DNA from 4 places in the Promicromonospora sp. NFX87 genome. Region 1 is predicted to be linked to each of the others. Evidence: predicted binding sites of a transcription regulator. Region 1 holds the regulator's gene; each other region holds the start of a gene.
The links. Region 1 encodes LexA, which represses DNA repair genes until DNA is damaged. Its sites were predicted from a motif close to TCGAACANNTGTTCGA; they were not measured.
Positions count from the first base shown of each region.

Region 2: uvrA (excinuclease ABC subunit UvrA) is a predicted target of LexA. The motif match lies at 5,303-5,318, and genes of this name have one in related genera.
Region 3: ACNYC2_RS09835 (DUF222 domain-containing protein) is a predicted target of LexA. The motif match lies at 2,400-2,415, and genes of this name have one in related genera.
Region 4: ACNYC2_RS16545 (SAV_6107 family HEPN domain-containing protein) is a predicted target of LexA. The motif match lies at 3,318-3,333, and genes of this name have one in related genera.

Region 1 is NZ_CP183413.1:4,005,706-4,012,947, forward strand. It holds gene ACNYC2_RS18005 (helix-turn-helix transcriptional regulator) at 1-132, opposite strand, end outside; gene ACNYC2_RS18010 (DUF5302 domain-containing protein) at 227-454, opposite strand; gene nrdR (transcriptional regulator NrdR) at 600-1,070, opposite strand; gene ACNYC2_RS18020 (LysM peptidoglycan-binding domain-containing protein) at 1,190-1,636, opposite strand; gene lexA (transcriptional repressor LexA) at 1,824-2,639, shown strand; gene ACNYC2_RS18030 (L-lactate dehydrogenase) at 2,724-3,713, opposite strand; gene ACNYC2_RS18035 (ATP-dependent DNA helicase) at 3,723-5,819, opposite strand; gene ACNYC2_RS18040 (carbohydrate ABC transporter permease) at 5,862-6,749, opposite strand; gene ACNYC2_RS18045 (carbohydrate ABC transporter permease) at 6,751-7,242, opposite strand, start outside.
Region 2 is NZ_CP183413.1:2,133,282-2,140,523, forward strand. It holds gene ACNYC2_RS09510 (YciI family protein) at 1-276, opposite strand, end outside; gene sthA (Si-specific NAD(P)(+) transhydrogenase) at 405-1,823, shown strand; gene ACNYC2_RS09520 (hypothetical protein) at 1,943-2,179, opposite strand; gene ACNYC2_RS09525 (tetratricopeptide repeat protein) at 2,466-5,243, shown strand; gene uvrA (excinuclease ABC subunit UvrA) at 5,348-7,242, shown strand, end outside.
Region 3 is NZ_CP183413.1:2,207,091-2,214,332, reverse strand. It holds gene ACNYC2_RS09840 (PaaI family thioesterase) at 1-296, shown strand, start outside; gene ACNYC2_RS09835 (DUF222 domain-containing protein) at 501-2,333, opposite strand; gene ACNYC2_RS09830 (dihydrolipoamide acetyltransferase family protein) at 2,536-3,924, opposite strand; gene ACNYC2_RS09825 (alpha-ketoacid dehydrogenase subunit beta) at 3,921-4,925, opposite strand; gene pdhA (pyruvate dehydrogenase (acetyl-transferring) E1 component subunit alpha) at 4,922-6,001, opposite strand; gene ACNYC2_RS09815 (Lrp/AsnC family transcriptional regulator) at 6,139-6,615, shown strand; gene ACNYC2_RS09810 (YciI family protein) at 6,683-7,060, opposite strand; gene ACNYC2_RS09805 (cupin domain-containing protein) at 7,138-7,242, opposite strand, start outside.
Region 4 is NZ_CP183413.1:3,685,339-3,692,580, forward strand. It holds gene ACNYC2_RS16530 (transglutaminase domain-containing protein) at 1-794, shown strand, start outside; gene ACNYC2_RS16535 (DUF3040 domain-containing protein) at 933-1,358, opposite strand; gene ACNYC2_RS16540 (DNA polymerase IV) at 1,465-2,706, opposite strand; gene ACNYC2_RS16545 (SAV_6107 family HEPN domain-containing protein) at 2,812-3,273, opposite strand; gene ACNYC2_RS16550 (spermidine synthase) at 3,374-4,366, shown strand; gene ACNYC2_RS16555 (cold-shock protein) at 4,450-4,653, opposite strand; gene ACNYC2_RS16560 (proteasome assembly chaperone family protein) at 4,986-5,915, opposite strand; gene ACNYC2_RS16565 (response regulator) at 6,073-6,492, opposite strand; gene ACNYC2_RS16570 (sensor histidine kinase) at 6,587-7,242, opposite strand, start outside.

The DNA.
Region 1 (7,242 bases):
TGTGCGGTCCATTGGCTTGTCGTGCGAGGCGCTCATGTATCTGAGGTGCGCCAACGGCGCCGACAGCGTCGAGCATCCGTAGGCACTATCGGTCATTCCCGAGCGTTCAAACCGTGTCACGAACTGTGTCATCGCGGGTCACCTATCCCTTTGCTAGGCGCCTCGCGAGACAACAAAAGCCGCCGACCAGGTCAGATACCTGGTCGACGGCCTCGGCCGAACAGTCTCAGCCGGACTTGCGGCGGAACATCTTCTGCACGGGGCCCGTCGTCTCCGAACCGTGCACCGCACCAGTGTTCACATCGCCCGCGGAGGTCCGGCTCCGAGCCGCATTCTTGCGGTCCAGAGCTTCCTTGAACTTCGCCTTCGCGTCCGTGCTCGGCGCTGTCGCGACCTTGGGCTCTTCCGCGCCCTTGGTCTCGGCTACCTCGGCATTGGGCTTGTCGTCCGTCACACCGATCACCTCCTCTTGTTCCGGGGGTCCCTCGATCGGGTCCGTCGTCGGCCCCAGCCTGCACCACGGCACAGCCAGGTGCCAACATTTTTGGATTCCACCGAGGCAACTCCGGCCGACGACGGCGCGGCGGCCCCACGACGCCCTATGCCTGGGCGGCCGCCCGCTCGGCGCGCTCCGCACGGAGCGAGGTGATCGCGCTCTCGAAGTCCTCGAGCGAGTCGAACGACTGGTAGACGCTCGCGAACCGGAGGTAGGCCACCTCGTCGAGCTCGCGGAGCGGGCCGAGGATGGCGAGGCCCACCTCGTACGCGTCGATCTCCGCGCTGCCGTTGCTCCGCAGGGTCTCCTCGACACGCTGGGCCAGGATCGCCAGGTCGTCGTCGCTCACCGGGCGCCCCTGGCACGCCTTGCGCACACCCGCGGCGACCTTGTCGCGGCTGAACGGCTCCGTGGCGCCGGAGCGCTTGACCACGGACAGGCTCGCGGTCTCCACGGTGGTGAACCGTCGGTTGCAGTTCGGGCACTGCCGTCGGCGCCGGATCGACAGGCCGTCGTCGGCGGTCCGCGAGTCCACCACACGCGAGTCGGCGTGGCGACAGAACGGGCAGTGCATGCTCACTCCTGCGTGGTCGACCATCGACCGGAGGCCTCCGGTCGCGCCCCGACCGTAAGCGGGCAAACCACCCCCTTGCAACATAGCCGCAACATTCGTCGGCGAATCGAGGCCTTTCGTCACTCCTTGGGCAGGAGCAGCAGCTCCCCGACGCGCAGCGTGCCGGTCGACATCTCGTTCAGCTCCTGCAGCCGGCCGACCGCGTGCCGCACGTCCTCGCCGGGCCTCGCGACCTCCTGGGCGAAGCCCCAGAGCGTCTCTCCCGGCTGCACGGCATGCACCCGGACCTCGGTGGGTTCTCCCGGGGAGCTGGCGACCGCCGTCGCCCCCCACGTGACCATCGGCGCGAGCAGGAGCATGGCCAGCAGCACGAGGACCACGCGGCCACGCCGCGTGAGCCGCAGGCCGGCCAGGCCCAGCCGGTCGGCGATCGTGCGCCCTTCCGCCGGGGCGTACGCACGGAGCGCAGCCGGTCCGGCCGCCGGTGCGTACGCCCGGCCATACGACGGCGCATACGCCTGTTCATACGTCGGGGTGTACTGCCGCAGCGGGATCACGTCCCCCATGGCCCCTCCTCGAGGTGCAGAGCTTCTGTCGTTCATACAAGCGTTCGTCGAACGCCCGTACCATTGTGTAGCACGGGACACCGTCCATGTCGAGACACGCTCGAACATTCGTTTGAGCCGAGCGCGTTTGTGACCTAGAGTGGGTAGCGCACAGGAGAACATTTGTCGGAACGGGAGGGGCACGGGCATGACGGGACGGGACGGGACCAGCGACACGAGAGCCGTCGACACGGCAGCCTCCGGCGTCGCCACGCTGGACACGCCGGCCGACAAGGCGGTCGCTGACGTGCACACGATCTCGCCGACAGACCGCCTCACCGAACGGCAGCGCCTCGTGCTGGACACGATCCGGCAGTCGTTCGAGACGCGGGGCTACCCGCCGTCGATGCGTGAGATCGGCGAGGCCGTCGGGCTGGCCAGTCCGTCGAGCGTCAAGCACCAGCTCCAGATGCTCGAGAAGAAGGGCTTCCTGCGCCGCGACCCCAACCGGCCGCGTGCCATGGAGCTCGTGGAGCCGATGGCCGAGCAGGTCGACAAGCCGACCCGCGGCGAGATCCACTGGCCCGAGCCGCGCCGTAGCGGCCAGGTCCACTGGGGCGGCTCGGTGCCCGACGACGCCAGCACTCCCCCGCCGTCGTACGTACCGCTCGTGGGCCGTATCGCGGCCGGTGGCCCGATCCTCGCCGAACAGGTCGTCGAGGACGTGTTCCCGCTCCCCCGCCAGCTGGTGGGTGACGGCGAGCTGTTCCTCCTCAAGGTCGCCGGCGACTCGATGGTCGACGCCGCGATCTGCGACGGGGACTGGGTGGTCGTGCGCCAGCAGAACGTCGCGGAGCAGGGCGAGATCGTCGCCGCCATGATCGACGGCGAGGCCACGGTCAAGACGTTCAAGCAGACCGACGGTCATGTGCTGCTGCTGCCGCAGAACCCGGCTTACGAGCCGATTCCCGGCGACGAGGCCCAGATCCTCGGCCGCGTGGTCGCCGTCCTCCGCAGCCTCTGACAAGACCGCGAAGTAGAGCGCCTGTCCGCCCTGCGCAACGCTCAGCGTGCGTAGGGCGGACAGGCGCTCTACTTCGCGGTGCCGTCAGAAGCCGAACCGCCTCTGCACGGCCCGCACGTTCTCTGCCGAGGCACGAAGGCCCGCCAGCTCGTCATCGGACATCGGCACCCGCACGTTGTCCGTGACACCCCGCCGGTCCACGAGCGACGGCACGGACAGGCACACGTCGCTGATGCCGTGGTAGTCGTCCAGCAGCGAGGACACCGGCATGATCCGGCCCTCGTCCTTGAGCACCGCCTCGATGATGCGGGTAGCGGCCAGGCCGACGGCGTAGTTGGTCGCCCCCTTGCCGGAGATGATCCGGTACGCGGAGTCCACGACCTCGCGGTGCACCTCCGTACGGACCGCCGCGTCGAGCGGCGGCTTGCCGCCCAGCGGCTCCCAGTCGAGCAGCGGCATGCCGCCGATCGACGCCGAGCTCCACAGCGCGATCTCCGAGTCGCCGTGCTCCCCGGCGATGTACGCGTGCACGTTCCCCACCGCCACGCCGCAGCGCTCGGCGAGCACCACGCGCAGCCGGGAGGAGTCCAGGACCGTACCGCTGCCGAACATCCGCTCGCGCGGCACTCCGGAGATCTTGAGCGCCGCGTAGGTCACGACGTCCACCGGGTTCGTCACCATGACGTACGTGGCACCCGGCGCGACCTCGACGAGGCCGGGCAGGATGTCGCGCATCAGCCCGATGGTTCCCTCGGCGAGGTCGAGCCGCGTCTGCCCGGGCTTCTGCTTCGCCCCTGCGGTCACGACCACGACGTCGGCTCCCGCGCACACCGCAACGTCGTCCGAGCCGATCACCTGCGCCTGGGGCGTGAACATGAGGCCGTGCTGGAGGTCGAGCACCTCGGCCTCGACCTTCGCCCGGTTGACGTCGTGCAGGGCGATGGTCCGCGCCGAGCCCCGCGCGAGCGCGGCGAAGGCCAGCGTGGAGCCCACAGCGCCCGCGCCCACCACCGCGAGCTTGGTGGTACGGGCATTGGAGGGACGTACGGCCGGGATGTCCGAAAGGGCTGCCATGCCCCCAGGTTAGGTGTCGAGCCTCGCCAGCGCGGCGCGCACCAGCGCCGAGTCTGTGGTCGGCCAGAACCCCGGCATCGAACGGGTGAGGAACGAGGCGTAGCGCGCGGTCGCGAGGCGCGGGTCCAGGACGGCCACCACTCCCCTGTCGTCCATGCTCCGCACGAGACGCCCGGCACCCTGCGCGAGCAGCAGCGCCGCGTGCTGCGCGGACACCGCCATGAACCCGTTGCCGCCCGCCTGCTCCACGGCCTTGGCGCGGGCGGCCTTGACCGGGTCGTCGGGGCGCGGGAACGGGATGCGGTCGATCAGCACGAGCTGGCACGACGGCCCGGGCACGTCCACGCCCTGCCACAGGGACAGCGTGCCGAACAGGCAGGCCTCCGGATCCTCGGCGAACTCGCGCACGAGGGTGGGCAGCTGGTCGTCGCCCTGCGCCAGGATCGGGAAGTCGAGCCGCTCCCGCATGGCCTCCGCCGCCGCGTTCGCCGCACGCCGGGACGAGAACAGGCCGAGCGTGCGGCCGCCGGCGGCGGTGATCAGCTCGGCGATCTCGTCGAGCTGCGCCTCCGTCGTCGGCTCGCGGCCCGGCGCCGGGAGGTGCCGCGCGATGTACAGGATGCCCTGGCGCGGGTAGTCGAACGGGCTGCCTGCGTCGAGGCCGTGCCACGGCGGGGCGTCCTCGCCCTTGAGGCCGAGCGTGCCGGCCACGGCGTCGAACGTGCCACCCAGAGCCAGCGTGGCCGAGGTGAAGACGCCCGTCGCCTCGCCCAGCAGGTGCATCCGGATCAGGCCCGCCACGTGCAGCGGCGCGGCGTGCAGCCGCGTCACGTTGTCGGCGAACCCGCCCCAGTTGTTGTCCGGGCGCGAGCACCACAGCACGTCGGCGGTCGTGTCCTGGAACGACATACGTTCCGCCGTCTCGAAGAGCTGCAGCATGGCGCCCTGGGCCATCTTCAGGCCGGGCTCGGGCTGCGCCGGAGCCTGTCCCTTGCCGCCGCCCGCCTCCGGCTTCAGCGTGCTCAGCACCTCGCGGGCGGCGTCGCGCACCGCGCCGACCGCCAGGCGCAGCTCGTCGGGCAGGCCGTTCGGGAACCGTTCCGCCGGGGCCGTCACCAGCAACGTCCCCAGCGCCTGCGCGGCGGCGTCCAGGGCGTCAGTGTTGGTGCCCGCGTGCCGCCGTGCCAGACGTGCGGCGTTCTCGACCGAGGCCATGGACAGGTCGACGGTCGCCGAGGACGTGACCCGGTCCGTGAGCTCGTGCGCCTCGTCCACCACCACGACGTCGTGCTCCGGCAGGATGCCCGGGCTGCCCGTGGCCGCGATGCCGAGCATCGCGTGGTTGGTCACCACCACGTCGGCCTCCCGGGACGCGGCGCGCGCCTTGTCGGGGAAGCATTCGGCGAGCATCGGGCACTTGCCGCCCAGGCACTCCATCGCCGTGACCGAGACCTGGCGCCATGCCCGGTCCGGCACGCCCGGCACGAGGTCGTCGCGGTCGCCCGACTCCGTCTCGTTCGCCCACTCGTGCAGGCGGCGGACGTGGTCGGCGAGCGTTGCGCCGTCGTCCCTGCGCCGTCCGCGAGCGCCGCCCGAAGCCGCGGGCTCCTCGGTGCGCGGGTGGTCCTCGCCGCCGGGCAGGTCGAACAGGGTGGGCTCGTCGACCGGGTAGCCGCCGCCGACCTTGTGCACGCAGAGGTAGTTGTGCCAGCCCTTGAGCAGTGCGATCTTCGGTTCGCGCGGGAGCTGCGGCGTCACGGCCTTGGCCACGAGCGGCAGGTCGCGCGTGATGACCTGGCGCTGGAGGGCCAGGGTTGCCGTCGAGATGATGACCTTGCTGTCGGCGGCGACCGCGTGCCGGACGGCGGGCACCAGGTAGCCGAGCGACTTTCCGGTGCCGGTACCCGCCTGGACGAGCAGGTGCTCACCCTTCTCGATGGCCTCGCCGACGGCCACGGCCATGCGGTGCTGGCCGTCCCGGCGCCCACCACCCAGCTCACCGACGGCGAGGTCGAGAAGCTCCTCGACATCGGGAATGTCGGTGGTTTCGGGAGGCGCGTCGGAAAGGCTGGTCACACGCTCGATCCTAGGCCGGACCACCGACATGCACCCCATCTCGTCCACAGGTGCCGGCGGCCGGCCGAGGGGTTATCCCTTCACCGCGCCGCCCAGTCCGGCGCCGCTGAGGAACAGGCGCTGGAAGGCGAGGAAGAGGGCGATCGGCAGCACCGTGGAGATCGCGAGCGCCGCGAGGAACACGTCGAGCTCCAGGTAGGGGGCGATGGCGGGCAGCCGGACGGAGAGCGGCTGGTTCTCCGGGTCCGGGAGCACGAGCAGCGGCCAGAGGTAGTCCTTCCAGGCGGCGATGACGGCGAACACCGAGACGACGCCGAGGATGGGCTTCGACATCGGCAGGACGATGCTCCACAGCAGCCGGAAGGGTCCGGCGCCGTCGACGCGGGCGGCCTCGAAGATCTCGCGCGGGAGGCCGTCGAAGAACCGCTTGACGAGCAGGACGTTGAACGCGCTGGCGCCCATGGGCAGCCAGACCGCCCAGAACGTGTTGAGCAGGCTGATGTGGACTATCGGCACGTCGAGGATGGTCAGGTACAGCGGTACGAGGAGCACGACGGACGGCACGAAGAGCGTCGCGAGCACGAGAGAGAAGATGACGTTGCCGTACCGGGGCCGCAGCACCGACAGCACGTAGCCGCCGGTGGTGGCGACCAGGATCTGGAAGAACCAGGCCCCCACCGCCACGATCAGCGTGTTGACGAAGTAGTGGTCGATCTCGGCCCGGTTCCACGCCGTGGCGAGGTTGGCCCAGTCGATGCCGGTGGGAAACAGCCCGAGCGGCTCGCGCAGGGTCTCCTGCGTGGGGGTGACGGCGGCCTTGGCGAGCCAGAGGATCGGCCCGAGCCCGACGACGACCAGGGTGACCAGCAGGCCGCCCTGCAGCACGCCGAGGGAGGTCCGTACGCTCGGCCGGCGTCGGTCGTGGGTCGAGACGATGCCGCGTTCGATGGTGGCTGCCATGTCAGCTGCTCCAGGGTCGGGTCACGCGGAAGTACACCGCGGAGAGGACTGCCAGGACGCCCGCGAGCATCAGGCTCAGGGCGGTGGCGGCCCCGTAGTTGCCGCCGAGGCTGCTCCCGAACGCGTAGTCGTAGATCAGCATCAGGATCGTGAGGGTCGCGTTGTTGGGGCCGCCCCCGGTGAAGAGGAACGGCTCGAGGAACACCTGCGAGGTGCCGATGATCTGCAGGATCAGCGTGATGAAGAGGACGCCGCGCAGCTGCGGCAGCGTCACGTGCCAGATCTTGCGCCAGACGCCCGCGCCGTCGACCTCAGCGGCCTCGTAGAGCTCGGTCCGCACCCCGACGAGCGCGGCGAGGTAGATGATCACCGTCCCACCCGCCGCGGCCCAGGTCGCCTCGAGCACGAGGGAGGGCATCGCGCTGCCGGCGTCCTGCAGCCAGGGGTAGGGGCCGAGCCCTACCCAGCCCGCGATGGTGTTGAACACGCCGGT
Region 2 (7,242 bases), 1.9 Mb from region 1:
CGCGAGGCCGCCGATCACCACGTCCCACTGGCGCACGCTGCGCTCTGCGATGACTCCCCGGACCTGGAACGGGTCGGCGTCCAGGATCTGCAGCGCGTCCTCGGCGGACTCCGCCTCGACGACGACCAGCGCGCCGATCCCGCCGTCGACCGGACCCGAGGCGCGGACGACGCCCTCCGCGTTGAGCCCGCGCAGGAAGTCGCGGTGGCTGGGGCGTACCTCGTCACGGGTCGCCACGTCGTCGGAGTAGGTGTAGCTCACGGCGTAGATGCTCATGGCGCCAGCCTGCCATCACGAGGGCGGGGCGGGTTAATCGAGGGCGGGCCCGGTTAATTCTTGATGAAGTTGCACGTTGCTCGACGAAGTCCCTCGTCACGAGGCCGCCGCACCGCCACACTCGGACGATGGACGCACGTGAGAACCATTTCGACCTCGTCGTGATCGGCTCCGGCCCCGGCGGCCAGAAGGCCGCCATCGGCGCCGCCAAGCTCGGCAGGCGGGCGGCAGTGGTCGAGCGGCGCGACCACGTCGGCGGCGTCAGCCTGCACACGGGCACCATCCCGTCCAAGACCCTGCGCGAGGCGGTCCTGTACCTGACCGGCCTGCACATGCGGGACGTGTACGGGTCCAGCTACCGGCTCAAGGAACGCATCACCGTCCAGGACCTGCTCGCGCGGCTCCAGCACGTCATCGGCCGGGAGGTCGAGGTGGTGCGCAACCAGCTCGCGCGCAACCAGGTCGAGACGGTGGTGGGCAGCGCCCGGTTCACCGGCCCGCACGACGTCGAGGTGACGGACGGCGAGGGCGACGTCGTCCGGCGGCTGACCGCCGACAAGATAGTCGTGGCCGTCGGCACCAGGCCCGCGCGGCCCGCGAACATCGCGTTCGACGGCGTCCGCGTGGTCGACTCCGACGGCATCCTCGACATGACGGAGGTGCCGCGGACCATGGTCGTGGTCGGCGCGGGCGTGATCGGCATCGAGTACGCGTCGCTGTTCGCCGCGCTCGGCACGCGCGTCACCGTCGTCGAGGCGCGCGACAGGATCCTCGACTTCTGCGACTCCGAGGTCGTCGAGGCGCTCAAGTTCCAGCTCCGCGACCTGTCGGTGACCTTCCGGCTGGGGGAGACCGTCGAGTCCGTGACGGCCGGCACCGGCGGCACGGTCACCGCCCTGGCCTCCGGCAAGCGGATCCCCGCCGACTGCGTGCTCTACTCCGCCGGACGACAGGGCGCCACCGACGGCCTCGACCTCGCCGCGGCCGGGCTCGAGGCGGACAGGCGCGGCCGCCTGCCGGTCGACAAGCAGTTCCGGACCGGCGTCGAGCACATCTACGCCGTCGGCGACGTGATCGGCTTCCCGGCGCTCGCGGCCACCTCCCAGGAGCAGGGGCGGCTCGCGGCGTACCACGCGTTCGGCGAGCCGATCTCGTCGCTGCTGGAGCTGCAGCCGATCGGGATCTACACGATCCCGGAGATCTCCTACTGCGGGGACACCGAGGACCAGCTCACCACCGCTGGCGTGCCGTACGAGGTGGGGGTCGCGCGCTACCGCGAGCTGGCGCGCGGGCAGATCGTCGGTGACTCCTACGGGATGCTCAAGCTGCTCGTCTCGACCGAGGACCGCAAGATCCTCGGCGTGCACGTGTTCGGGACCGGGGCGACCGAGATCATCCATATCGGACAGGCGATCATGACGACCGGCGGCACCGTGGACCATCTGGTCGACACGGTGTTCAACTACCCGACGCTCTCGGAGGCCTACAAGGTCGCCGCCCTCGACGCGACGAACAAGATGCGGGACGTCGAGCGGTTCGGGTTCTAGCGGTTCGGCGTCCAGCGGTCCGGCCCCTGGGGGCCGCGGACCTGGGCACGGCCGGGGCGCCCGCCCACCGCGAGGTGGACGGGCGCCTTCGTGCGTCTATCGCGACAGGTGAGCCAGGCTCACTTGTCGCCGGCCACCGAGAGGACCTCGGCATCGGCCAGTGTCACGAGCGCCTGCGCGTGGACCGCGTGCTGCCACTTGCCGAGGTCCTCGATCGTCTTGATCTTGAGCTCGGCGAGCATCTCGTCGTGCTTCGGCGTGAGGCCGAGCAGCGCCGACGGCGGAGCCGCCAGGATCGCGGCGATGCTCTGGTCCTTGTAGGCCTTGTCGACGAGCTTGTTCAGGTTCAGGCTCACATGCCTGCCTTTCGTCAGTGCGGTCGTGGAGCGGCCGGGCTTTCACCCGGCCGAGGGAAGGATGTCGTGGTCGAGGTGGGTATGCAACTTTCGTCCGAAATGCCGGATCGACCGAGACGCTGGTGCGTGACTTTCGGCGCTGTGACGCCGTTCACGAGCGGCCGGGCGACCGTTACGCCGTGTTCGTCCGTGCGCGGTTCTGATCACGGGTTGAACGAGTCTTCCCGTTCCCCTTGCAGTCTTGGACGTTCGTCCGGTTGACTTGCTCATCGTGGTGGTCTCGGAGGTGTCGACCCGGTTGGCCGCCGCGGTCCGGGCCGCCCGCACGGTGGTCCGCCGCGGCCCGCTCACGGCTGCTGCGGACGAGCCGCTGGACGGCTTCCGGCGGCCGACCGCGCTGCTCGACCCGGCCCGGGCAGTGGTCCCCTTCATGGGCCGTGAGCAGGAGCTCGACGAGCTCCGCACGTGGGCCGACAGCCCGGCGACGATCAGCCTGCGGCTCATCGTCGGTCCCGTCGGCTTCGGCAAGACCCGCCTCGCGAACGAGTTCGGCAGCCGCATGGGCGGGTCCGGGTGGACCGTCGTGCCCGTGCCCCGCGGCAGGGAGGCCGCCACGGTGCGCGCACGGCCGCAGGGCGACGTGCTCTTCGTCGTGGACAACGCGGCGACCCGGCTGGGCCTCGGCGCGATGCTCGACGCCCTGGCGCGCCCCGCCCGTGGCCGCGTCCGTGTCCTCCTGCTCGCCCGGGTCGCGGGGGAGTGGCTGCGCCGGCTGCGCTGGGGCTCGATGCTGTGGCCGCTGCTCGAGCGGGACGGCGCGACGCAGACCCCGCTGGACCTCGCGCTGGCGCCCGGCCTGCCGGACCACGTGGTGCTGGAGGCCGCGACCGCCGCGTTCGCCGAGTTCCTGGGCGTCGAGAACCCCGGCGCGTCCGCCGTACGCATGCCGGAACCCGTCGGCGGGACCCGCGTGATCGACCTGCACGCCGCCGCGGCCCTCGCCGTCCTCGGGGCGGCAGGGGTCCAGGTGCCGGCCACGGAGCTGAACCCGGTGCGCGGGCTCCTGGAGGTGGCCGCGAGCTCGTGGACCCGGTCGGCCCGTGAGGCCGGTCTGGACCTGACCGTCGACGAGGTCAAGGACGTCGTGGCCGCCGTGTGCCTGCTGGGCGCCGACGACGCGGCGAGCTTCCGCGACGTGCTGCGCAGGGTGGTCCCCGGGGTGTCCGGCCGCGCCGGCACGCAGTGGCTGCTCGACCTGCAGCGTCCGGTGGTGGGCCTCGAGGCGAACGCCGTCGGGCACGGCCGCGTCGGCGACGTGCTCATCGCCGACCGGTTCGGCCGGTCGGTCGCCCTGGTCGGCTCGTGCACGTGGGGCCTGTCCCGGAAGGCGGCGCTGCGCGTGGTCCACGTCGCCCGCAGGCTGGAGATCGAGCTGTCGGAGACGCCGGGGGTGGGCGCGCTGGCGGCAGAGCTCCTGCGCCGCGCGGGTGACTCCTACGGCGACGACCCGCGCGCCCTGCGGACGGCGTTCCTGCTCAAGCCCCGCGGCGTCATGGACGTGTCGACCGACGACGTGGACAGGGCCGAGCGGGCGGTGGCAGCGGCCCGGGACGCGGCGGGCAGGGCAGAGGCGCTCACCGACCTGGGCATGGCGCTCAGGGACGACGCGCGCCTGGCCGAGTCGCTGGACGCGCTGGAGGCGGCCGTCGCCGCGTGGCGCCGCCTCGCGGCGGGCGACCCCGACCGGTACCGCACGGCCCTGGTGGGGGCGATCAACGCCCTCGGCGTCGCGCACTGGCGGGCCGGGATGACGAAGGACGCGCTGGCCGCGCAGCTCGAGGCGGTCGAGCTGGCCCGGACGGCCGAGGAGCGGGACACCGGCTGGATCGAGGCGGAGCTGGCCCGCGTCCTGATGAGCCTGACCGTCGTCCTGAACGACACGGGTCCTCCCCAGGAGGAGGACGCGCGGTTCATGGAGCTGCTCCCGATCCTCCGGAACCTGGTCAGGCGCGACCCGCGGCAGTGGGGTGTCTTCCTGACGACCGCCCTGTCCAACCGCGCGGTGACGCTCACGGAGAGCCGCCCGGAGGAGGCCCCGGCGTTCGCGCTGGAGGCCGTCGAGCTCAGCCGCAGGATGGTGCTGCAGGCGCCCGAGCGGTACCGGCAGGAGCTCGGGTTCGCGCTGACGAACCTCGCCAACTCGTACGCGGCGCTCGGCCGTGACCGGGAGGCGATCGAGCCGCTCGGCGAGGCCGCGGCCCTGCGCCGTCAGCTCGCCCGCGAGAATCCCGCCGCGCACACCTGGACGCTCGCCTACACGCTCGCGTCGCTGGGCGCGGTGCGGTCCCGGCTCGGCGACCTGGACGAGGCGATATCTCTCGAACGCGAGGCCGTCCTGCTGCGCCGGCGGCTCGCGCGCGAGAACCCCGCCCGGTTCCGCAGGATGCTCGCCGCCTCGCTGTCGAACCTCGCGGTCACGCACTCGCGGGCCGGCGAGCCGGACGAGGCGCTGCCCCTGGAGCAGGAGGCCGTGGCGATCCGGCGCGGCCTGGCGGCGGAGGGGCACCCGGGCGAGGAGTACCTGGCGCGCTCGCTGTCCAACCTGGGGGTGCTCTACTCGGAGCTCGGCCGGGCCGACGACGCCGTCGCGCCGACCGAGGAGGCGGTGGCCCAGCTGCGGCTGCTCGCCGTGGGCGACCCCGAACGCTTCGAGCCGGACCTCGCCGACGCGCTGCTCAACCTCGGTGCCGCGCTCATCGACGCGGGGCGCCCCGAGGAAGGCGTCGAGCCGACGGCGGAGGCCGTGCGCGTGCGCCGCGAGCTCGCGCGCCGGAGCCCCGACCTCCACCTGCCGGGTCTCGCCTCCGCGCTCTCGAACATGGTCTCGGTGCACCTCGACCTGAAGATGTTCGACTCCGCGGCGGAGTACGCCCAGGAGGTCGTGGACGTACGGCGCCGGCTCGTCGACGGGTCCTACGCCCACGAGCAGGACCTCCTGCGGGCCCTCGACCTGCAGGCCCGCGTGCGCCGGTCGGGCGTCGCCGACGGTCGCCCGGTTCGCTGAGACCCTGCGGGTCCCGTGCGGGTGTGACGAGTCTGGCAGTGTGATCTCGGCGTGATTTCTAGAACAGGCGTGCGAATGTCAGTGGGTCGCCCTAGGATGCCTGTGTGAGCAATCGTCTCGTCGTCTCGGGTGCCCGAGAGCACAACCTGAAGAACGTATCCCTGGACCTGCCCAGGGACCAGCTCATCGTGTTCACCGGGCTGTCGGGCTCCGGCAAGTCGTCGCTCGCGTTCGACACGATCTTCGCCGAGGGGCAGCGCCGGTACGTCGAGTCGCTGTCCGCGTACGCGCGTCAGTTCCTGGGCCAGATGGACAAGCCCGACGTCGACTTCATCGAGGGGCTGTCGCCCGCGGTGTCGATCGACCAGAAGTCGACCAACCGCAACCCGCGCTCCACGGTCGGCACCATCACCGAGGTCTACGACTACCTGCGCCTGCTGTACGCGCGCGCGGGCACCCAGTACTGCCCGGTGTGCGGCGAGAAGGTCCAGTCGCAGACGCCGCAGCAGATCGTGGACCAGATCCTCGAGCTGCCCGAGAACACGCGGTACCAGGTGCTGGCTCCCGTGGTGCGCGGCCGCAAGGGCGAGTACGCGGACCTGTTCAAGGAGCTGCAGGCCAAGGGCTTCTCCCGGGCCCGGGTCGACGGCGAGGTCGTGCAGCTGACCGACCCGCCCACGCTGGAGAAGAAGCTGAAGCACGACATCGAGGTGGTCGTGGACCGGCTCGTGGCGCGCGACGGCGTGCAGCGCCGGCTGACGGACTCCGTCGAGACCGCGCTGACCCTGGCGAACGGCCTCGTGATGATCGAGCTCGTGGACGCCGACGTCGACGACCTGGCGCGCACCCGCAAGTTCTCCGAGAAGCGGGCCTGCCCGAATGAGCACACGCTGGCGCTCGACGAGATCGAGCCGCGGACGTTCTCGTTCAACGCGCCCTACGGCGCGTGCCCGGAGTGCACGGGCATCGGCTTCCGGCTGGAGGTCGACCCCGACCTCATCGTGCCGGACGACGAGCAGACGCTGCGCGGCGGCGCCGTCGCCCCGTGGGCGCAGACGTCCTCGGAGTACTTCGAGCGCGTGCTGACGGCGCTCGCGGAGGAGATGAAGTTCTCCATGGACGTGCCGTGGCGGGCCCTGCCCGCCCGCGCCCGCGAGGCGATCCTGCACGGACGCGATCACAAGGTGCACGTCAAGTACAAGAACCGGTGGGGCCGCGAGCGGCAGTACTCGACCGGTTTCGAGGGCGCCGTGACGTTCCTGGAGCGCCGCCACCGCGAGACGGACTCCGACCTGTCCAAGGACAAGTACGAGGCCTACATGCGCGAGGTGCCGTGCCCCACGTGCGGCGGCGCGCGGCTCAAGCCGGAGGTGCTCGCGGTCAAGATCGACGGGCTGTCCATCGCCGACGTCAGCCGTCTGCCGGTGGGCGAGGCCGCCGAGTTCCTCAAGGGCATCGTGCTCGGGGTGCGCGAGGCGCAGATCGCGACCGAGGTCCTCAAGGAGATCCACGCGCGGCTCGGCTTCCTGCTCGACGTCGGTCTGCACTACCTCACGCTGGAGCGCCCGGCCGGCACCCTGTCCGGCGGCGAGGCCCAGCGCATCCGCCTGGCCACCCAGATCGGCTCCGGGCTGGTCGGCGTGCTGTACGTGCTGGACGAGCCGTCCATCGGGCTGCACCAGCGGGACAACCGCCGCCTGATCGACACGCTCACCCGCCTGCGCGACCTCGGCAACACGCTGATCGTCGTCGAGCACGACGAGGACACGATCCGCGCGGCCGACTGGATCGTCGACATCGGCCCGGGCGCCGGCGAGCACGGCGGCGAGGTCATCCACTCGGGCGACTACGCGGGCCTGCTCGAGAAGAAGGAGTCGATGACCGGCGCGTACCTCGCCGGGCGGCGCTCCATCCCGGTGCCGGCCGTGCGGCGGCCGATCGACCACGACCGGCAGGTCACGGTGATCGGCGCGCACGAGAACAACCTGCGCAACGTCGA
Region 3 (7,242 bases), 1.8 Mb from region 1:
TGGCGGGCAACACCCAGTCGCTGGGCCGCCTGCACGGCGGCGCGACGGCGGCGTTCGCCGAGGCGCTGGGATCATGGTGCGCGCTGATCCACGCCAGCACGCTGGGCAAGGTGTGCGCGGGCGTGGACCTGAACATCACGCATCACCGAGGCGCGACGGACGGGACCCTCACCGGCACGGCGTCGCCGGTCCACCTCGGCCGGACGATCACGTCCCACGAGATAGTCGTCACGGACGAGCAGGGCCGCCGCATCTGCACGGCCCGCATCACCAACCAGCTGATCGAGCCGCGCTGACACGCTTCGGGTCGTACTGCCGACGGACCTGAATACGTCGCCAGTTGCCCGCCCTTCCGACGGGGCTCCCCGGCTGGGCGGAGCCGCCGGGTCCGCCCGTTGGGTCAGGCAGTCGGTCGGTCAGTCGGTCGGTCAGTCGGTCAGTCGGTCAGTCGGTCAGTCGGTCAGTCGGTCCGACAGTCGGTCAGACAGTCGGTCGCTCAGTCAGGCGGCATCGGCTGGTGGTGTGGCTTCGATGGACTCGGGTAGACGGATGCGGTGCCCGCGGGCGTCGGTGAAGGCCCACCCGGTCTCCAGCAGAGCACCGGCCGTGGTGTCGGTGGTGGCCTTGCCGGTCCAGTGCATGGTGATGCCCTTGGTGTCGACAAGCTGGTGGTGGTACCAGCACAGCAACGCACTGTTGGTCACTGAGGTGTCGCCGCCGTCGGCCCAGTGGGTGATCGCGTGGTGGACCTCGCACCGTGACGGCGGCTGATCGCAACCTGGGTAGACACAGTGCTGGTCGCGGGCGATGACGGCACGGCGCATCTGTCCCGACACGGTGCGTTGGGCGCGTCCGACGTCCAGGACGGCGCCGTCGGGTCCGAACACGATCCGGGTGATCGCGCTGTGGCACGCCAGGCGGCGCACGAGTGCTCGTGGTGCGCGACCGCCGGTCTCGGTGAACACCGGACCACCGGAGGACAAGAACCCGGACACGGTCGTAGCCGCGGCGCTCCAGCCACCCAAGCCTCCACCCGGGCTTCCGGTGAGGCTCCCGCCCGGGTTTCCACTCGGGCTTCCCGCCGGGCTACCGGTCGAGCTTCCGGCCGTTGGGCCGGTGTTCACCGGCCCTGCACCGACATCCGCACCCGCACCCGTGCCGGTGCCGCTGTTGGTGCCGGTGCTCGTGCCGGTGCTGGTGCTGGTGCTGGTGCCCGGCATGCTCGGACCCACGCCCGGGCGGTTGCCGCGTGCTGGCGTGGCCTGGCCGCAGGTCAGGCACAGGCCGTCCCGGGTCCTGGTGACCTGGGTGACGAACTCGTTCCAGGACACCGTGACGTTCAGGTGCGGCGCGATCGCCGCACCCGGGGAGGCCTGGTTGGTGTCCAGCACCACCCGGGCGACGTCAGCCAGGCCTTGTGCCCGGCGCTGCGTCGTGGTGCGGGTGTCTTCCGCTGACGGTGCGCCCAGGACCGCGTTGATCGCGGTCGTGAGCTGCAGGCCGTGCTCGTCGGTGAGGAACCCGGCGACGTGGTACCCGCCGAACGTCTTGGCCAGGTCCAGGAACTCGCCCTGGGCGGCTTTGTCGTCGTCGAGGTCGTCGGTGTCGGGGTCGATGATGGTCGCGAACCGGCGGGCCACCTTCCGGAACTGGTCCGCATTGAGCACACCAGCCTCACGCAGGACGACGCCCTCACCCGTGACCAAGGTCCCCTCCGTGATCGCGGTCTCCAGGACCTGGGTGACCAGCTCACGGGTACGTGACCCGTCGGGGTCGTCTACTGGGTCGGGGAAGTCGACCGCGACGGACTGGACGAACTGTTCCGGTGTGGTGGTGTGACCCGTGCGGTTATCGATCAACCACGCCAGTGCGTCGGTACGGGTCTCACTGGTGGGTGCGACCTCGGTCATTACGCGGGCGTGGTCGACACCCAGGGTTCCGGCGACCAGCCGCTCCCGCGTCACGGGCAGCGCAGTGGCGAGACGGCGGGCGATCGTCATGTCCTTACCCGCGGTCGACGCGGAGATCCCCTCGCGCAGCCGGAGCCAGGTCGTGAACGTGCGGGCCGCGCCACCCGAGCGCCACGAGCCCTCGTTCTCGATCCGGGGCAGCAGGGTGTAGCGGACCCCGTCCAACCGGCCAGTCAGCTGGCGGATCCGGGTATGCGCCTCGGCCAGCCGGGTGACCGTCGGGGCGTCCCACCCGGTCAGGGTCTCGGGGTCCGTCAGGGCGGTGAGGTGGTCTATCTCGTTCTCGATCCGGGCCAGCACGTCCTCGATCGAGGCCGCTGCAGGCAGGCCACCGGCGGGTCCGTTGTTCGTCGTCTGCTCCACCGTTCCCACCCCCGCCCGACTCGATCACTTGCCTCTAGTTCTGACTTCCTCGCTGTACCTATTATCTCGAACATTCGTACGATCCGCTTGCCAGATATCAAATCTGTGGATAACTCTTCACCGCAGCAGGTGGACGGCTCTCGGACCTCGCGGACCGCGCCGCTGGGCGCCACAGCTCAGCGACACACAGGCAGAGACCCCGTCAAAGACGGACGATCGCCGCCGCAGGGTTCTCGATGGCGTCGGCGACGGAGCGCATGAAGCCCGCCGCCGTCCCGCCGTCGCAGACGCGGTGGTCGAAGACGAAGGACATCTGCGTGATCTTGCGCGGCACGATCTCGCCGTCGACCACCCACGGGCGGTCGATGATGCGGCCGAGGCCCAGCATCGCGACCTGCGGGTGGTTGATGATCGCCGCGCTGCCGTCGACCCGGAACCCGCCGTAGTTGTTCAGCGTGAACGTCCCTGCGGTGAGCTCCTCGGTGGTCGCCTTGCCCGTGCGGGCGCGGGCGACGAGGTCGCGGAGGGCCACGTCGAGCTCGGTGGTGATCATCGAGCCGGCGTCGAGCACCGCCGGCACGACCAGCCCGTGCTGGCCCTGGACGGCGACGCCAAGGTTGATGACGCCGGGCATGACGATCTCGTCGCGCTCCACGTCGAGCCTGGAGTTGAGCACCGGGTACTCCTTGAGTCCGGCGACGACGAACCGCGCGACGTAGGCGAGCAGGCCCGGTCCCGGATCGTCGGGAGTCCGGGCGGCCTCGCGCAGGCTCCAGAGCGCTGTCGCGTCGACGTCGACCCAGACCGTCGCCTCGGGGATCTCCGCGCGGCTCCGCGACAGCACCTTGGCAGCCGTCTTCTGGAAGCCGCTGAGCGGGATGCGCCGCTCGCCGTGGGCTGCGACGGCGGCGGGAGCGGTCGGCACGACGGCGGCCGGAGCCTGTGCCTTCGCCGGAACCGGCGACGATGCCTGCCGCGCCCGCTCGATGGCGGTCCACACGTCGGACCTGGTGACGACCCCGCCGGACCCGGTCGGCGCGATCGCGTGCAGGTCCAGTCCCGCCTCGCGGGCGAGCCGCCGGACGATCGGCGAGATGACCTTCACCGGGCCGACACCCGAGGGCGCAGCGACGACCGGAGCTGCAGCGACGGCAGGCGCCACAACGGCAGGGGCCGCCGTCGACCGGCCAGCGCGCGGCCGCCGCCGTCGGCCCGAACCGGGGTGCGCAGAGGTCCCGTACCCGATGAGCACGTTGCCGGAGCCTGCCCGCTCCTCCTCGCGATAGGTCTCGGCGGCCACCCCGGCCGCCAGCACAGCGGCGGCCCCAGCAGCCTCCACCCCGACAGCGATAGTGATCAGCGGCCTGCCCACCTCGACGAGCTCCCCCTCGGCGGCATGCAGCACGCCGACCCGGCCCGCGTACGGGCTCGGCACCTCGACGACGGACTTGGCCGTCTCGACCTCCACCACGGGCTGGTCCACCGTGACGACGTCCCCCTCCGCGACCAGCCACTGCACCACCGAGGCCTCGGTCAGCCCCTCGCCGAGGTCGGGCAGCAGGAAGGTCTGCTCGGTCGCGGTGGTGGTCATGCGTCCTCCCACTGGAGGTCGTCGACGGCGTCGAGGATCCGGTCGACCGACGGCAGCTGGAGGTGCTCGAGCTTGGGCGGCGGGTACGGGATGTCGAACCCGGTCACGCGCCGCACCGGCGCAGACAGCGAGTGGAAGCAGCGTTCGCTCACCCGGGCCGCGATCTCGGACGCGACGCTCGCGAAGCCCGCGGCCTCCGCGACGACGACGGCGCGCCCCGTGGACTCGACGGCCGCGCAGACCGTGGCGTCGTCGAACGGCACGATCGAGCGCAGGTCGACGACCTGCAAGCTGCGGCCCTCGCGCGCGGCCTCCTCGGCGGCCTCCAGGGCGACCGGCACGGCGGGCCCATAGGCGATGAGGGTCGCGTCGGTGCCCTGGCGCCGGACCACGGCCGTGCCGATGCCCGGCTCGCGGTCGCCGCCCAGGGCGACGTCACCCTTCGCCCAGTAGAGCTTCTTCGGCTCGAGGAAGACCACCGGGTCCGGCGAGGCGATCGCCTCGCGCAGCAGCGAGTAGGCGTCCGAGGGGTTCGACGGCGCGACGACGTGCAGGCCGGGTGTGTGCGCGTAGTACGCCTCGGACGAGTCGCAGTGGTGCTCGACCCCGCCGATGCCACCCGCGTACGGGACCCGGATGACGAGCGGCAGCTCGACGCGGCCCCTCGTGCGGTTCCGCATCTTGGCGATGTGGCTGACCACCTGCTCGAAGGCGGGATAGGCGAAGGCGTCGAACTGCATCTCGATCACGGGACGCATGCCGTTCATGGCCAGGCCTACGGCGAAACCCGCGATCCCGGCCTCCGCCAGCGGGGTGTCGAAGCAGCGGTCCTCGCCGAACTTCGCGGTGAGGCCGTCGGTGACCCGGAAGACGCCGCCGAGCGGGCCGACGTCCTCCCCGAGCACCAGCACCGACGGATCCTCGGTCATCGCGTCGTGCAGCGCCCGGTTGATCGCCTGCGCGGTGCTGAGCGTCTCGTGCGCGACGGCGGTGGCGGTCATGGGCGGGCCTCCAGTTCGGTTCGGCTCAGCTCGTCGTGCACGACGGCGAGCTGCTCCATGAGCTGCGGCGTCGGCCGCGAGTACACGAAGCGGAACAGGTCGTCGGGGTCCGGCTCGACGTCCCGGTTCATGCCGTCCCGCGTGCGCCGGGCGACCTCCTCGGCGGCCTCGGTGAGGGCTGCGGCGCGGGCGTCGTCGAGGATGCCCTCGGCGCGGAGGTAGGCCTCCAGCCGGACAAGCGGGTCCTTGGCCGCCCAGGCGGTGACCTCGTCGTCGGCACGGTAGCGGGTGGCGTCGTCGGCGTTGGTGTGGGCCTGGATCCGGTAGGTGCGCCCCTCGACGAGCTGGGGCCCCTCCCCTGCCCGCGCCCGTGCGACCGCCCCGGACAGGACGTCGAGGAGGGCAGCGAGATCGTTGCCGTCCACCTGCTCCCCCGGGATGCCGTAGCCCACGCCCTTGTGCGCCAGCGACGGGGCGACCGACTGCCTGGCCAGCGGCACCGAGATCGCGTACTGGTTGTTCTGGACGAAGAACACGACGGGCGCGTGGAAGACGGCGGCGAAGTTCAGGGCCTCGTGGAAGTCGCCCTCGCTCGTGGCGCCGTCGCCGCACATCGCCAGCACGACCGTGCGCTCCCCGCGCAGCCGGGCCGCGTGCGCCACCCCGACGGCATGCGGGAGCTGCGTGGCGAGAGGCGTCGTCAGGGGACCGATGCGCAGCTCGTAGGGGTCGTACCCCGAGTGCCAGTCGCCCTTGAGCAGGCCGAGCACCTCGACCGGGTCGCCCCCGCGCGCGACGACGGCGGCGGTGTCGCGGTAGGTCGGGAAGAGCCAGTCCTCGGCGTCGAGCACCTGCGCGGCGGCGACCTGGCAGGCCTCCTGGCCGTGGGAGGAGGGGTAGACCGCGAGGCGCCCCTGGCGGACGAGCGCGCTGGCCTGGTCGTTGAAGCGGCGGGCGGCGACCATGCCCGCGAACCCTCGGAGCAGCTCGTCGTCCGCGGGCAGGTGCGCGGCGCCGGCGGCCGTCGGACGGCCGTCCGGACCGAGCAGCATGACCGGCGTCCTCGACGGCAACATGCGATCCACGTCACTTGTCATAGAGATATACTCGTCAAGGTTCTATTCGGAATCCATCAACGGCGAGGATCCGAGAAACCGTCCAGCAATGGGCAGGTCATGCGATCCAAATGTCCAGCGGCGAAGGGGCTGAGGGCGTGGCTGCGAGACAAGTGGCACCGGGCCTCGACGACGTCGACCAACGCATCGTCGACGAGCTCCGCCATGACGGCCGGATGTCCATGCGATCGCTGGCCGAGAAGCTGCACATCTCACGGGCCAACGCCTACGCGCGGGTGCAGCGGCTCGAGTCCAGCGGCGTCATCCGCGGGTACAGCGCGGACATCGACCCGGTGCTCGCCGGGCTCGGCACGTCGGCCTACGTCACGGTCAACCTGGAGCAGGCGGAGTGGCGTTCGGTCCGTGAGGAGCTGCGCACCCTGCGCGGCGTCGACCACATCGGGCTGGTCGGCGGGGAGTTCGACCTCGTCCTGCTCGTCCGCGCGCGGGACAACGCCGACCTGCGGCACCTGATCCTGGACCAGATCCAGGGCATGAAGGGCATCCTCAACACGCACACGCTGCTGGTGTTCGAGGAGCCGATCCCGGCAGGCCCGTCCCCGCGACACCGTTGAGTGCTGGGTATTCGCCCCCTCAGGTCCTTCTTGAGGGCGAATAGCCAGCACTCAACGGCAACGGGGCTTACTGGTCCGGGGTCTCCTGGAGGGCGCGGACCTCGATGCGGGACTGCAGGGCCGCGGAGGCCTTCTCGGCCCAGCCGAGCGCGGTCTCCTCGTCGGCGACGTCGATGATCCAGAAGCCGCCCACGTACTCGGGCGCTTCCACGAACGGACCAGGAACGCGTTCGATATCGCCGCCCGAGGCGTTGACGGTGATCGCCGTCGACGGCGGTTGCAGGCCGCCCGCGGTGACGAGCGCCCCGGACTCGGTCAGCGCGGTGTTGAAGGCGCCGACAGCGGCGAACACCGCCTCCAGCTCGGCCGGATCCATCTCCTGCATCGACTCCATCGTCGGCTCCTCGGCGCTGTCGTGCGGGAGGGTCAGGAAGTACTGGGTCATGGGACTGCTCCGTTCTGCTCGGTCTGGCTGTCGGTCCGACTATTCGTGTTGTTGACGAGACGAGGCAAGGAAACTCATCAGGCCTCGGACGCGTTCTCCTGGATCATCACGGCGGAGGCGTGGATGCAGACGATCCGGAGCGTCCCGGTGCCGGTGTTGGTGAAGCGGTGCCAGGTGTCGGC
Region 4 (7,242 bases), 320 kb from region 1:
GGGACTTCCTGCAGGACAAGGAGGGGTACTGCACGCAGTACGCCCTGTCCATGATGGTGATGGCGCGCAGCCTGGACATCCCCGCGCGGATCGGCATCGGCTGGCTGCCCGGCCGGCCCGACGGGAACAACGGCTACCGGGTCACCGGCCAGGACTCGCACGCCTGGCCCGAGATCTACTTCCCGACGGTCGGGTGGGTCCGGTTCGAGCCGACTCCCCAGGTCCAGACGGGCCCGCTGCCCGCGTACGCCAACCCGGGTGTCGGCAGTGCCCCCAGCGCCTCACCCACGGCCCCGCGGGCCAACGAGGTGCCGACGCAGCAGCCGACCCGGGACACGAAGCAGACCGACCCGGCTGCCACGCCGGGCGGGTCGTCCGGCAACGACGTCTCCGACCAGACGCTTCCCGGCTGGGCCTGGGTCGTCGCGGTGATCATCGCGCTCGGCGTGCTCGGCGGTGCCGCATGGCTGCTGCTGCGCCGGCGGGCCGAGGTGGAGGTGCTCGACCCCGAACGCGCCTGGTCGCGTGTCCTTGCGCTGCTCGCGGAGCAGGACGTGCGGCTCGGCCCGTCGGTCACCCTGCGCAGGGCTCCGGCCTTCATCGCGGACGAGGTGCGCACCCGGACCGGCACACCCCTGCCCGACGACGTCGCGGAGCGGCTCACCGCGCTGGCCGACGCCGCGGAGGAGGAGCGTTACGCCCGCACGTCGACGCCGCCCACCCCGGAGGAGCTCGAGGAGCTGACCACCGCGATCACGACGGACCTGACCCACGCCCTGACCACCAAGCCCTGACCGTTGGCGGGTATGACAGGAGCCGGGCCCCGCGGGGCCCGGCTCCTGTTCATGTGGCCGTGTCAGGCACGTAGCGCTGTGCCTGACACGCACATGGGTCGGTGGTCCGGTACCGGACCACCGACGTTTGTCGGTCGGCTAGCGACCACCCTCGTTGCGCCGGTTCTCCCAGCGCTCTTCAAGCCGGGCCAGGAAGCCGCCTGAGCTGCCACCGCCCTGCCGCCTACGGGGCTTGCGCGCTCCCCCGTGCGGCGGCTGGACCGTGCCGTCGTCAGCAACGACGCCGACCGGACCGTCCTGCTGCTTCTTGCGCGGTCCGAGGAACGCGAAGACCACGCCCGCGAACATCAGCACGAAGCCGATGGCGCCGAGCCAGGTCTGTGACGTCGCCGCACCTACGACAAGAAGAAGCAGGCCGACGACAACGCCGACCCCGGACAGCACATAGCGAAGAGCGTTACCCCGACCTGTGGACTGAAGCGTATTTGCAAGCCGCGGGTCGTCTGACGTCAGAGCACGCTCCATCTGCTCCAGCACCCGCTGCTCGTACTCGGACAGAGGCATCGAGACCCCCGGATCTCGCAAAGGAACAGTGTCCCTTCCAGGATAGGACGACCCGGCCGTCGTTGGTAGTCGACATCCCGGGCATACCAGCGACTATAGGGGCAGATCAGTATCGATGCGCGCCGTTCTTGTGATGTACACCCAGGTCGATCGCTGTTTTCCCAAACTTTTCGCGCACAGCGTCGAGCGCAAGTTCAGCCTCTCGCTGGGCTCCGGAGCGCGGATCGACCGCTTCCTCGAGCGTCGGCTGCTGCGTGGAACCATCTCTTTGCTGGAGATTTTCACCCCGTACACCGACCAGCCGGACCGGCAGCCCGCCCAGATCGACCCCCGCGACGAGCTCCCGAGCGACCAGGTAGATGTCCCGCGCGACGTCGGTGGGCCCCTCCAGCGTTCGCGATCGGGTGAACGTGGCGAAGTCGCTGGACCGGACCTTCACGGACACCGTGCGCGCCATGACGCCCTGGTGGCGCATACGGGCGGCGACCCGGTCGGACAGCTCGAGCACCCGCCGGCTGACCGCCACGGTGTCGTCCTGGTCCGTGCCGAAGGTGGTCTCGGCCCCGATGCTGTGCTCCCGGTGCTCCGGCACGACGGGACGGGGGTCGCGACCCCACGAGAGGTCGTGCAGGTGCGCGCCACTCACCCGCCCGACGGCGGTCTGCAGGCTCGCCAGGTCCGTGTGCGCCAGCTCCTCGACCGTGGTGATGCCCCACGCGGCGAGGGCCTTCTCGGTCTTCTCGCCGACACCCCAGAGGGCGCCGACCGGCAGCGTGTGCAGGAAGTCCACCGTGGCCTCGACGGGTACGAGCATCAGCCCGTCGGGCTTGGAGTGCGTCGAGGCCAGCTTCGCCACGAACTTGTTCCGGGCGATGCCCACCGACGCCGTCAGGCCGTGCTCGGCCTGGATACGACGGCGCAGCGCGGCCCCGATCACCGTGGGCGGGCCGAGCCGCCGCCGGGCACCGCTCACGTCGAGGAACGCCTCGTCCACGCTGATCTGCTCGACGAGCGGTGTGACCTCCTGGAGCATGCCCATGACCGACCGGGACACGTCGTGGTACAGGGTGTGGTCAGGCTTGATCACGGTGGCCTGCGGACACAGCAGACGGGCCCGCGTCATCGGCATCGCGGACCGCACACCGTACGCGCGGGCCTCGTACGTCGCCGCCAGCACGACCCCGCGGTCCTGGCCACCGACGATCACCGGCAGCCCGCGCAGCTCGGGCCGGCGAGCCAGCTCGCAGGACGCGAAGAACGCGTCCATGTCCAGGTGCAGCACCGAGCAGCCGGACTCGTCCGATCCCCAGTTGCGTCTCGCCGCCGCTGACCGCGGCCCCTTGCTCACGAACGTGCTCCGTTCTTGCTGTTGCTCGGTGCTTGCTCAGCGCTCCGAGAATCGCTCCGAGTATCGACCAGGCGGGACACACCCGCCCGGCCGCGTACGCGCCTGCTACGACGCCTCGGGCACCAGGGTCAGGCGCTGCGCGGAGAACCCGGCCTGCGGGTCCACGAGCATCGCCACCTCGTCCCGGAAGTCCTCGGCGCACGCGAGCAGCTCGTCGGCCCGGGCGGGCTCCACCTGCTCCGGGCGGCCCGCGTCGACGGCAGCCCGCAGGGACGCCCCCGCCGCGAAGTAGCCGGACCAGGCCGCCAGCTCCGGCTCGGCGTGCGCCAGCATGTCCCACACCGTCCGCGCACCGGAACGCGCCGACGGTCGCCCACGGAGCGCCACAACGGCGGCCGCCGAACGGATCGCCGCGAGGTGCGCGTGGACGAACCGGTCCCCCGGGTCTGCCGAACGCGCAGCCTCGGCCAGCTCCGCGTCCGCCTTGCGCAGCAGGGCGCTGACGCCTGGCGGGACCGGCACGAGCATCCGCGCGGACACGACGTCCCGCGCGCTCTGAGAGTGCATGGTGCCCATCTCGAACCTCCGATCGAACCCCTTGTGCGACACTATCGAACATACGTTCTATTCTGTCAAGCGAGCCGCCGACCCGGGAGAGACTGTCCCCATGGCCCGCCGCTCCGCCCGACGCAGCCCATCCTCCTCCGCACCACTGACACTCACCGCAGAGCTGCCCGTCGGCCCCGTGCCGATCAGCACCGGCACCGCAGAGGTGGTTCGCGACCCCGACTTCCCGCAGCGCGTGACGCTGCACGTCAACGGCGTGCCGAGCTCCAGCCTCGACCTGTCGGACCCGGGATTCCTCGACTTCGAGTACATGCAGCAGATGGCCGCCTTCGTCGCCCTGCTGCCGCCGGGACCGCTCAAGGTGCTGCACCTCGGTGCCGCCGGCAGCGCGTTCGCCAGGCACGTGGAGCACGAACGGCCGGGCTCACGCCAGCTCGGCGTGGACCTCGACGCGCGGCTTCTCGAGCTCGTCCGCGAGTGGTTCGCCCTGCCGCGCTCACCCCTGCTGCGGCTGCGCGCCGACGACGCCGGGCGGGCACTCGCGTCCGCCCGCGACGAGTCCTACGACGTCGTGGTCCGCGACGTCTTCGCCGGGGACCGCACGCCCGCCCACCTCGTGGGCACCGGGTTCGCCGCCGAGGCGCACCGCGTGCTCCGCCCGGGCGGCGTCCTGCTGGTCAACTGCGCCGACAAGCCGCCCCTGACCACCGCCCGCCGCGAGGTCGCGAGCCTCGCCCAGGCCTTCGGGCCGGACGCCGCCTCCTCGGGCCGGCTCGCCGCCGTCGCCGAGCCCGCGATCCTCAAGGGCCGCCGCTACGGCAACCTGGTCCTCGCCGCCGTCCGGGAGCTGCCGAAGGACCCTCCGGCGGCCCGCCACGACCCCGCCCGCCACGGCGAAGAGCCGCACAACGTGCCTCAGGGGGCCGCAGAGGCCCGCACAGCGCATGACGGCGACATCGTGCGCCCCGACCTGCGTGAGGCCCGTCTGGGGCGCGCCCTGCGCACGCTCGCGGTGCCGGCCACCCTGCTCGTGGGCGACGACGCCACCGCGTTCGCCGGGACGGCGGCACCGCTGGAGACCGCCGCGCCCTGACCCGGTCGCCCGACGGAAGCGAACCCCCGCCCAGGACGCGAAAAGGCCGCCACCCCGAGGGGTGGCGGCCTTTCACAGATACCTCAGAGCGGGACTACTGCTTCCGCCTGCGGACCCTTGGGACCCTGGGTGATCTCGAACTCGACCCGCTGGGCCTCCTCGAGAGACCGGTACCCGTTGGACTGGATCGCGGAGTAGTGGACGAAGACGTCGGCGCCGCCGCCGTCCTGGGCGATGAACCCAAAACCCTTTTCCGCGTTGAACCACTTCACAGAACCCTGCGCCATGCTGTCCTTCGACCTTCCGTCCGGGAACCGACGGCGGGCCCGATGCCCACCCCCGTGCCGCAATGCTTTCCCCGCTTGCTCACGACACGGCGGACGTGGCGTTGGTACGTCACTGCAACGTGCGCCAGTGTGGCACGTACCACTCAAATGTGCCACGGAACAGGCACATTTCTGCCGCAGCTATGACACACCGGGCTCCTTTTTGCCTGTTCGAACGGAGCCGGTGTGCGCCTCAGCCTCCGACTCAGGCGTCCGCTGTGCGGCTCAGACCTGCGGTTCCGCGGGGGCGCGCGACCTCTTGCTCGGTGCGCGCCCCCCGCGGGATTCCCGGATCAGTCGCCGTTCTGCTGTGCGAGGAACCGCTCGAACTCCGCGCCGAGCTCCTCCGCGCTGGGGATCGGGGTGGTCTCCGCGAGGAGGCTCGGGCGACCCACGGAACGGGCGAAGGCGTCGTACTGCTCCTCCAGCGCCTTGACCACGGCCGCGATCTCGGCCGAGTCGGCAACCTGCTTCTCCACCTCGATCTTCGCGTCGGTGGCTGCCTCTTCCAGCTTGGGGATCGCCAGGTCGAGCCCGGTGGCCCGCTCCGTGTGGTGCAGCGCCACCACGGTCGCCGGCGGGTACTGCGCCTGGGAGAGGTAGTGCGGCACGTGGACCGTGAAGCCCATCGCGTCGTGCCCCGCCTCGCCGAGCCGGTACTCCAGCAGCGCGGCCAGCGAGCCCGGCACCTTCACGCTGCCGAACCACGACGTGTAGTCGTCGACGAGGGCCGGCCGCGTCGCGTGGGCGGTCAGGGACAGCGGGCGCGTGTGGGGCAGGCCCATGGGGATGCCCTGGATACCGACGACGAGGCTGACCCCGAAGCGCTCGACCAGCTGGATCACGCCGGCCACCACGCGTTCCCACTGCAGGTCCGGCTCGGCGCCGTGCATCAGCAGGAAGCCGGTGCCCTCGGCGTCGGTCACGTGGTCGATCGCGAGGTAGGGCGCCTGGTAGTCCGACCAGCGGTCGGAGTCGAAGGTCATGGTGGCCCGCTTGGAGCGGTAGTCGAGCAGCTGGTCGACGTCGAACGTCACCAGGCGCTCGACGCGGAACTCGTCGACGAGGTGCTCGACGGCGAGGTCGCCCGCGCTGCCCGCGTCCACGAACCCGCGGACCGCGTGCAGCAGAACAGGTCCGTCGGTGCTTCCGGGCACGCTGCGACCCAGCGTGCGCTCGACCGCTGCTTCGTCGACGTCGTAGATGCCCTGGGGGTCAAGCACGTGCGCTCCCTCGCTCGTCGGGGTGGTTCGGCGATCACCCGATATGACCGGGTGCTCTGCTGAGGTCCAACGCCGCGACGGCCCTGTGTCTTCCCGTTACGCCCTCAGCGTCGCGGGAACCCTACCGAGTCCCGGAACCCCACCGAGCGCAGGGCCCCTACCGACCGGGCAGACGCACCACGGAGACGAAGAACTCGTCGATCTGGCGGACCACGTCGATGAAGCGGTCGAAGTCGACGGGCTTGGTGACGTACGCGTTGGCGTGCAGCGAGTACGACCCGACGACGTCCTCCTGCGCGTCGGACGTGGTCAGGACCACCACCGGGATGTGCCGCAGCATGGGGTCGCCCTTCGCGACCGCGAGTACCTCCATGCCGTCCATCTTCGGCAGGTTGAGGTCCAGCAGCACCAGGTCCGGGGTCGGGGCCTTGGCGTACGGCCCCTGCTTGCGCAGGAACTCGAGCGCGCTGACGCCGTCACCGACCACCGAGACGTTGTTGGGCACACGGTGGTCCTCGAACGCCTCCCGGGTCATCAGGACGTCGCCCGGGTCGTCCTCCACCAGGAGGATCTCCATCACCTTGTGACCGCTCACGCCCGTACCTGTCCCCTGGATTCGGCAACAACGGGACCCGTCGTCGCGACCCGCCGTCGGCCCTGGTCAGGCCGCCTCATCCGAGCGTAGTCGACTGCGCACGTTCGGTCGAAAGGCGCCCTCCGCCGGGCTGCCCCTGCCGCCTGGCCAGGGTGAACCGCACGATGGTGCCGCCGCCGGCCGCCGGCTCGATCCAGATACGGCCCTTGTGGTACTCGACTATGCGTTTCACCAGGGAGAGGCCGATGCCGGTGCCCGCGTACTCGTCACGCGGGTGCAGCCGCTGGAAGATGATGAAGACCCGTTCCGCGTACTGGGCGTCGATGCCGATGCCGTTGTCGACCACGGAGATCTCCCAGTGGGCGCGCATGCTCCGGACCTCGATGCGCACCTTGGGCGCCCGTTCGGGGTCGCGGAACTTCAGCGAGTTGCCCACCAGGTTCACGAACAGCTGCTGCAGCAGCGCACGCTCACCGTGCACGACGGGCATCGGGTCGTGGACGATCTCGGCCTGCGTCTCCACCACCCGCTCGGACAGCTCGGACAGCGCGCCGGCGAGCACCGCCTCGAGCTCCACGTCCTCGCGCGGCACCCCGGTCCGGCCCACCCGCGAGAAGCTCAGCAGGTCCTGGATGAGGCGCTGCATGCGCTTGGCGCCGTCCACCGCGAACTCGATGTACTGGTCGGCGCGGTCGTCGAGCGAGCCGCCGTACCGCTTCTGCAGGAGCTGGG